4 regions of the Bacillus nitratireducens genome follow, and region 3 is predicted to be linked to each of the others. Evidence: riboswitches for the same ligand, from Rfam matches in the RefSeq annotation. Region 3 holds a riboswitch; each other region holds the start of a gene.
What was found. Region 3 has a riboswitch for S-adenosylmethionine ahead of Q3V31_RS17630 (ECF-type riboflavin transporter substrate-binding protein). Riboswitches for the same ligand answer to the same signal wherever they lie in the genome.
Positions count from the first base shown of each region.

Region 1 (2,203 bases), on a different contig from region 3:
TTGTTTACGTGGTTGCGGTTTTATATTTACTGTTAAGCCATCTAAATTCTTTTCTAGTTGTCCTTTTAGGAACTCACCAGTTTTCTTCTCAAGGTCACCATCACTTGTTAATAATTCTAATGTTATCTTTTCAGAACCAAGTTCTTTTTTTGCTTTTTTCCATAATTCTTGTGCAGATGTTGTATCAACTTTTGTTAAATCGCCGTTTGCAGTACGGAAGTCTTTTCCATCAGGCCCTTTTGCAAAGTTTTTCGGCACGAGACTCAAGGTTGGTGTAGAGCCGTCATTTAATAACGTATTTACAAAGGATTTTCGATCAATTGTTTGAGCAATTGCTTGGCGTGCAGAAACGTTTTGAAGTACTTTGTTTTGTTGATTCATACGTAAAAACTGTACCCCTACGTTTGGACGTTCTTTAAAGTTAGCATCCTTTTTATATTTATCAACGAAGTCAGATGTTAGTTTGATACGATCTAATTGTTTTGACTCGAATAAATTTACTTCTGTAGATTTTTCTTTTACGACGTTAAAATTGATTTCTTCCAGTTTGACAGTATCTTTATCCCAATAGGTAGGGTTTTTCTTGAATTTAAAGCTTTGTTCGTGCTTCCAATCGCTTAGTGTAAAAGCTCCGTTGTACAAGATTGTATTATCTTCTAAAGCGTACTTATCACCTTGTGCTTTAAAGAATTCCTCGTTAATTGGTAGAAATGTTGGGAACGCTGTTAAGCTAATAAAGTACGGAACAGGACGTTCTAATTCTACCTCAAACGTATGGGCATCAATTGCTTTTACACCAAGTTGATCGGCTGGAAGTTCTTTGTTGTTAATTTTTGTTGCATTTTTAATATCAAAGAATAGAAATGCGTATTCAGAGGCTGTCGCTGGATCGACAGCTCTTTGCCAAGCAAAGACAAAGTCTTTCGCTGTAACAGGAGTGCCGTTTGACCATTTTGAATCTCGCAGGTGGAATGTGTATTTCGTTTTATCGCCACTTACTTCATGAGATTTTGCAACACCAGGGACAGGTTTGTTACCTTCACCAAGATTATACAAACCTTCAAATACGTTTCTCATTACTTGACCAGAATCAGTATCTGTAGCACGAGCTGTATCCATTGTTCGTATTTCAGTAGGTGAAGATAAGTTTAAAACCTGCTTACTAGGCGCCTCGTCTTTTGCATTTGCTCCGCTTGCTTCGTTTTTATAACTACCGCAACCAGTTAATAAAATACTTACTCCTACAACTGATGCAATACCGGGTACAAACTTCTTTTTCATTTGATTTTCCTCCTAAATAATTAAGTTTGGATGATGATGAGGGAAATGAAAAATAAAAAATCCCTCTTTTCGTATTGAGAAAGAGGGATTTTTACGTACAAGTTATGCACCCGTATATAAACGAAGTCCCTCATTCTATCTTTCAAGCACAAAGCTTGCAGGAAGTGGCACAGTATTCAAAATGAACCTGTTGCCGAGGTTTCAAAGGGCCAGTCCCTCCACCTCTCTTGATACAATGAGTAAACGAATAAATTTTATTAATTTTTGTGTTTCTTTGATAATTCAAAATCTTACACCTTAGATAATGAAGTGTCAATCAAATGGAATATAGTTTAAATTTTCAGTTTTATTAAAAATAAAGAAACCACTGCATATGGCAGTGGTTTCCTTATTAGAAGTTAAAGTTATCCGGATCTGGACCAACGCGGTGATTTTCATTTAAAGCTTGAATTGCTTTCATATCATCCGAGCTTAATTCAAAATCAAAGATGTTCGCATTTTCAATGATGCGGTGTTCTTTAATTGATTTAGGAATCGTTACAACTTCATTTTGTAGATCCCAGCGTAGAATCACTTGTGCAGTCGATTTATTATATTTTGTAGCAATTTCTTGTAATGTTGGGTGATCTAGTAGTTGTCCTTGCATTAATGGTGACCAAGCTTCAAGCTGAATACCATGCTCTTTACAGAAAGTGTGCAATTCTTCTTGTGCTAAACGTGGATGGTATTCCACTTGGTTAACCATAGGCTTAATTTCAGCAATTTCAAATACGTCTTGCAAATGGTGAATATGGAAATTACTCACACCAATAGCGCGTACACGACCATCTTTATAAAGTTGCTCTAAAGCTTTCCATGATTCAGTGTATTTTCCTTTTACAGGCCAATGTACTAAATATAAATCTAAATATTCTAGACCTAA
Region 1 is NZ_JAUMJO010000012.1:35,290-37,492, forward strand. Features, by position in the region: gene Q3V31_RS27780 (peptide ABC transporter substrate-binding protein) at 1-1,281, opposite strand, end outside; SAM riboswitch class I at 1,414-1,518, opposite strand; gene Q3V31_RS27785 (aldo/keto reductase) at 1,673-2,203, opposite strand, start outside.
Region 1: it holds a riboswitch for S-adenosylmethionine, as region 3 does, so the genes downstream of both, Q3V31_RS27780 (peptide ABC transporter substrate-binding protein) here and Q3V31_RS17630 (ECF-type riboflavin transporter substrate-binding protein) in region 3, are expected to answer to the same signal.

Region 2 (2,203 bases), on a different contig from region 3:
GAGCAATCGCTACACGTTGCTTTTGACCACCAGATAATTCGCTTGGATAGGCATCTTTTTTATTAAAGAGATCAACAATACGTAAATACTTTTCTACCCTTTTTTCAATTTCATTTTTGGGAAGACCAGATAGACGTAAGGGTAGTGCGATGTTTTCATAAACGGTAACGGTTTTAAGTAAATTGAATCCTTGAAAAATCATGCCGATCTTTTGTCTTGCTTTTGCGAGTTCTTTTGTTGATAAGGTTGTTAAATCTTGTTCATTTACAATGATATTTCCTGTCGTTGGTTTTTCTAATAAATTTACACAACGAATTAATGTACTTTTGCCAGCGCCACTATATCCGATGATTCCAAATACTTCGCCCTTTTTTACTTTAAGGGAAGTTGATTTAAGGGCCTCAACATTCCCTTTTTTTGTTGTAAATACTTTGGAGACGTTTTTTAATTCAATCATTATAGTCAGCTCCTACCAAGACGGTAAAACAGAACCATCGAATTTTTTCTCAATGAAATCTTTTACTTCTTTAGATTGATAAGCTTTCTTTAATTTGTTTACAACAGCATCATCTTTATTTTCAGTACGAACAACGACCCAGTTCACATATGGTGAATCTTTTCCTTCACGGAAAATAGAATCTTTCGCTGGACTTAATTTTGCACCTAATGCAAAGTTTGTATTAATTGCAGCTGCCTTTACTTCACTTAGCTGTGTTGGTAATTGAGATGCCTCTAATTCAACAATCTTTAAATTTTTTGGATTTTCAATTACATCTTTTGCAGTCGCTTTTTCTGTAGCCTTTGGATCAACTTTTAAAACCCCTGCTTTTTCAAATAGCTTTAAAGCGCGAAGCTCATTTGTTGGATCATTTGGGACAGCGATTGCATCGCCCTCTTTTAATTCTTTTACATCTTTTAAGCTTTTAGAATACACACCCATAGGGAATGTTACTGTGGAAAATACTTCAGTTAATTTCATATTACGTTCAGCTTTAAATACGTCTAAATAAGATTTAGTTTGATAGCTATTTACATCAAGGCTTTTTTCATCTAAAGATACGTTCGGTGCTACATAATCATTAAATACCTTTACATCAATTTCGAGACCATCTTTTGCGGCAACTTCTTTCACCTTTTCAAAAATTTGTTCATGCGGTCCACCTGTTACACCAACGGTAATCTTTTTCTCATCTAATGCTTTTACCTCTTTATCAGAATTAGCACCACATGCACCTAACAATAATACAGCTCCACTTACAATACTTAATAATACCTTTTTCATCTATAATTCCCCCTTAATATACGTTCCAAAATAAAAAGCACCTCTCAAAAATAAGAGAGGTGCCGAATAGACGAAATAGGTTCCTCTCTTATCTTCCAAAACGAAAATCGTTCTGCAGGAATTAGCACCTTAGCTTATACGTTATAAGCTCGGTTGCCGGGCATCATCGGGCCAGTCCCTCCGCCACTCTTGATAAGAGTATGTGTATGTAGTTTTTAAATATGGTACTAATAGTAAATCTTACAAAAAGAATTGTCAATGGTATTTTCTGAATATATTTTATTTTAAGGTAATGGAAACATTCCCTTTTTTATGCCCTTTTTCTACATATATATGAGCTTCTGGAATTTCTTCTAAGCGATAAATTCTATCAATAACAGGTTTTAAATTTTCTGTTTCAGTTAATTTTTTTAGTAGAATCATATCTTCTTTACTTACTTTTGCCATCATTCCATTAACAGATACATATTTTCCATTTTGCGTTAATACTTTTTGACAAAGGGATCTTTTAATTTTTCCAACTGCATCAAATATAATATCGTAGCGTTCAGCTCGCTTTGTAAAATCTTCTTTCGTATAATCAATTACGTGATTAGCTCCTAAAGATTGCACGAGTTCAAAGTTTGAATTACTACAAACAGCTGTAACGGTCGCGCCAAAATATTTAGCAAGTTGTACGGCAGCTGTTCCTACTGAACCAGATGCGCCATATATAAGTACTTGTTGCCCTTTTCTTATACGTCCTTTTCTCAGGAAGTGTAATGCTGAAGTTCCGCCAAAAGGAATAATGGCAGCTTCTTCATACGTCACATTGGTAGGTTTTAATGATATCAATCCGCTTTCATGCACACATGTATATTCTGCATAACCACCGACATTAAGCTCTGTTAATGCGAAAACTTGGTCTCCTTTTTTAAATTG
Region 2 is NZ_JAUMJO010000012.1:16,678-18,880, forward strand. Features, by position in the region: gene Q3V31_RS27690 (methionine ABC transporter ATP-binding protein) at 1-457, opposite strand, end outside; gene Q3V31_RS27695 (MetQ/NlpA family ABC transporter substrate-binding protein) at 470-1,282, opposite strand; SAM riboswitch class I at 1,368-1,481, opposite strand; gene Q3V31_RS27700 (NAD(P)-dependent alcohol dehydrogenase) at 1,562-2,203, opposite strand, start outside.
Region 2: it holds a riboswitch for S-adenosylmethionine, as region 3 does, so the genes downstream of both, Q3V31_RS27695 (MetQ/NlpA family ABC transporter substrate-binding protein) here and Q3V31_RS17630 (ECF-type riboflavin transporter substrate-binding protein) in region 3, are expected to answer to the same signal.

Region 3 (2,203 bases):
TTAATGAGTTCTATTGTATTCAAACTACATGCAGGATCCAAATTAGCTAACGGTTCATCAAATAATAATATACCTGCATTTGTCGTTAGCAGACCTGCAAGAGAGACTGTCTGTTTTTGACCTCCTGATAATTCATGCGGACTTTGTGTATGAAAGTCCTGCATGCTTACCTTTTTTAAAGAATCCGTAACAATCTTTCTCATTTCTATTTGATTTACACAATCGTTTTCTAATGCAAATGCTACATCCTCTTCGACAGTAAGGCCTATAAATTGTGAATCTTGATCTTGTAATATTGTCCCTACGTGTTTACTCTGTTCAAAAACACTACCTTTTCTCGGATCCTTTCCAGCTATTAAAATGTTACCGGTACTTATCCCTTCGTAAGAAAATGGGATTAGTCCATTTATACAATGAGCTAATGTTGACTTACCTGAACCACTTCGTCCAGCGATAAGTACCTTTTCCCCAGGATATATTTGAAATGTAATATTTTTTAAAGTAGGCTGCGTGGCATGCCTATATTGAAAGGTAAATTGTTCAAAAGAAATAATTGGTTGCATGTATTCATCCCTACTTTTCAATTTTTAAATGTGTATGTTTCTTATTTGATTTCGCTAAGCCGATCGTGATTGGTAAGCCAAGAACTAAAAATACGATAACGTCTGCAATTGTTGCGCCTAGTACTTGTATAACTATTTTGTCAAACGGTTCTCCCATCACAATAATATCGAATGCCCCAGCAAATATAATAGCAATGACAATACCGATTAACCCTGTAATTGCAAAATAAGAAATATCACGGTTATTATACGTTCCATGTTTTACACTAAAACCAACTCTTTTTTGTATGAGTCCCATTGCAAAACCAATAATACCTGAACTAATAACCCATCCCCACCAAATACCCCAACCAGCGATCGTATCTGTAACGGAATGACCGATGAGTCCTATTAAAAGTCCTGCTACTGGGCCAAATAATGCTCCAAAAACGGTTAAAATAGCCAATGCGGGTTTAATAAATGTATTCGGTGCGATAGAAAATCCCCAAAGCCCTAATACCCCGTATAAAGCTGCTCCAATTCCAATAGCTACTACTAGCTTTGTCGTTAATTTGTTCATTACAATTCCCCTCTCGTATTATTCAACTTTTAATACTCTATATTTATTTTGAAAATGAATTATGCATCGACACTTCCTTTCTATACAACAAAAAATGACCTCTTAAATAAGAGGTCATTTTCTTTCACGTACAAGAATCCCCTTATCTTTCAAAAAACACATAGTGTCCTCTGCGGAATTAGCACCTTCCTATGTAATTACATAGGGGTTGCTGAGGTTTCATAGGGCCGTTCCCTCTACCTCTCTGGATAAGTATGTATTTGTAATCTGTATTATGGCACTAACAACAAATAATTTCAATACTTTTCTTACTATTTTTATTTTTCGATAAATAGTTCATTTAAATCATTGTATTCTTATCGGAATTGTGAAATAATGAATTCAAAATTGTTACGGGAGGAATGCATGATGAAAGTAATTGGCTTAATTGGCGGACTAAGTTGGGAATCAACATCATTGTACTATAAACATATTAATACACTTACTCTCTCTAAATATAATCAAAATGCGAAGCTTGTTTTATATAGCATGGACTTTGGGGAGGTAACTACATTATTGCAAAACCATCAATATGAAGAAGTGAAAAATGAATTAGTCACGGTAGCAAAAAAGGTAGAAAACTCAGGAGCTGAATGTTTACTAATGTGTTCTAATACTGTACATCTATTTGCTGAGGAAGTAGAACAAGCAATATCAATCCCACTTCTTCATATCGGTGATGTAAGTGCTAAAGAAATGGTAGAACAGAATATAAAACGGATCGGATTATTAGGAACGAAACAAACGATGGAACAAGATTTTTATACATCACGACTAGCAAAATATAAAATTGAGACAATTATCCCAAATGACGAAGAAAGAACTTTTATCCATCACGTCATATTAAATGAATTAAGTAGAGGAATTATTTCAGAAACATCAAAAGAAAAACTAATACAAATTACCAATTCATTAATTCAAAATGGTGCGGAAGGAATATTACTAGGCTGTACTGAAATACCATTGCTTATTTCCAAAAATGACCTTTCTGTTCCTGTTTTTGATACTGCTTTTTTACATGCAAATACTGCTGTACAATTTG
Region 3 is NZ_JAUMJO010000004.1:395,589-397,791, reverse strand. Features, by position in the region: gene Q3V31_RS17635 (ABC transporter ATP-binding protein) at 1-563, opposite strand, end outside; gene Q3V31_RS17630 (ECF-type riboflavin transporter substrate-binding protein) at 574-1,122, opposite strand; SAM riboswitch class I at 1,262-1,377, opposite strand; gene Q3V31_RS17625 (aspartate/glutamate racemase family protein) at 1,528-2,203, shown strand, end outside.

Region 4 (2,203 bases), on a different contig from region 3:
TTTTATCGGTTTGCGATTAACAGGCATTGTTACTAAAAATGATGCAAACTTAGTTGGACTTGGCGATCTTCACTCTGCTCCAGTTCTACTAGCATTAGCTGGTCTTGGAATTACAATTATCCTTATGTCTTTAAATATAAACGGGGCACTATTTATCGGAATGTTACTAACTGGTATTATCGCTTATTTCACAGGGCAATTAACGTTCTCAAATGGCGTTACGTCAATGCCTGGATTACCAGAAGGCATTATCGTTTCAAACCCAATTACTGCTGTATCTGATGTAATTAACTACGGATTATACGGCGTTGTGTTCTCATTCTTCCTTGTTACATTATTTGATACAACAGGAACATTACTTGGTGTAGCACAACAAGGTGGATTTATAAAAGACGGAAAGCTTCCAAAAGCAGGACGAGCTCTTCTATCTGACTCATTCTCAGCAACAATTGGAGCTATGTTCGGAACAACACCATCAACAGCTTACATTGAATCTTCTGCTGGTGTTGCAGCTGGTGGCCGTACTGGTTTAACAACTGTTACAGTAGCTGTTCTGTTTGCATTAGCAGCATTCTTCGGACCGTTAGTGAGCGCTGTTTCTGGCGTTTCAGCTATTACAGCACCATCATTAATTATCGTTGGTAGTCTTATGATGGGTTCAGTTCGCCACATCGATTGGGATACGTTCGATGAAGCATTCCCAGCATTTTTAGTAATCTTAAGCATGCCACTTACATCAAGTATTTCAACAGGTATTGCACTTGGATTTATTTCATACCCACTTATGAAAATGGCAAAAGGACAATTCCGTGCTGTTCACCCACTTGTGTATTTATTCGGAATCTTGTTCGCTTATCAATTAGTTTTCTTACCACATTAAAATCCCTCATAAAGAGGGATTTTTTATTTACAAAAAAACATTTGACAACAGCATACACTTATGGAATAATTCGAAATAGTTAAATATTCGATGTCTTATCAAGAGCAGGTGGAGGGATGAGCCCTACGAAGCCCGGCAACCGACCCATTTATGGGCACGGTGCTAATTCTTACAACACATTGTGTTGAAAGATAAGAGTAATATGATAAGACGTCTTTTCTATATGAAAAGACGTTTTTATTTTCACTCCCTCCTCTCTTTTCTTAATTTAGGAGGGATTTTTTTATGAAAAAATTATGTTCCACCGTACTCATTATTCTCTTACTCGCATTAACAGCTTGCACAAATGAACAAGATGCTATCTCTTCACAAAAGCAACAAACGGTGAAGAAAGAAACTACTACAGCAGCAAATCATTTACAAACAGAAATTCCAAGCCAAGTAAAAAAGCCATTAAAAATCGCATTAATTATGCAAATGTCCATCGGAACTTTTTCCTCTCAATATATTGAGGGTGTCAAAAAACAAGTCGAGCTATTCGGCGGCAGTGTGCAAGTCTACAATTCTGATAATGATTTAGCAAAAATGGCAGCAAATCTAGATACTGCTATTAATTCAAAAGTTGATGGTATTTTAATTGATCACGGTCGCTCTGAAGCACTAAAACCCGGAGTAGAAAAAGCATTACAAACGAATATTCCTGTAGTTGCATTTGATAACGATCTACGCTTACCGGGTGTAACGATTATTGATCAAGATGATTATAGTCTTGCATGGAAATCATTAAAAACGTTAGCGGAAGATCTGAATGGACAAGGGAATATCGCCGTCGTATGGGTTGGCGGATTTGCCCCAATGGAACGTCGCAATATTATCATTGATGCTTTTTATAAACGTTATCCAAATATAAAAGAAGTTGCACGCTTTGGTACCGCTAGTAATAACACACCACTTGATACGCAAACACAAGTAGAAGCTTTACTAAAAAAATATCCGAAAAAAGGTGATTTACAAGCTATTTTCGCTTCGTGGGATGAGTTTGCTAAGGGGGCCGTCAAAGCACTCGAACAAGCTGGTCGTACAGATATAAAAGTATACAGCATTGACTTAAGTAATGAAGATTTACAACTCATGCAAAAAGAAAATTCACCTTGGACTGCTACGGCTGCAACCGATCCAGCTGAAGTCGGTAAAGTTCAAGTGCGTTTCTTATACAAGAAAATCGCTGGTGAACAAACGCCAGATATTTATTCACTAGAACCTTATTTAGTAAAGAAAAATAGTTTGCCACAAGAAAATATAAAGATGGATCAATTATCAAAA
Region 4 is NZ_JAUMJO010000006.1:239,563-241,765, forward strand. Features, by position in the region: gene Q3V31_RS23160 (NCS2 family permease) at 1-880, shown strand, start outside; SAM riboswitch class I at 973-1,078, shown strand; gene Q3V31_RS23165 (sugar ABC transporter substrate-binding protein) at 1,166-2,203, shown strand, end outside.
Region 4: it holds a riboswitch for S-adenosylmethionine, as region 3 does, so the genes downstream of both, Q3V31_RS23165 (sugar ABC transporter substrate-binding protein) here and Q3V31_RS17630 (ECF-type riboflavin transporter substrate-binding protein) in region 3, are expected to answer to the same signal.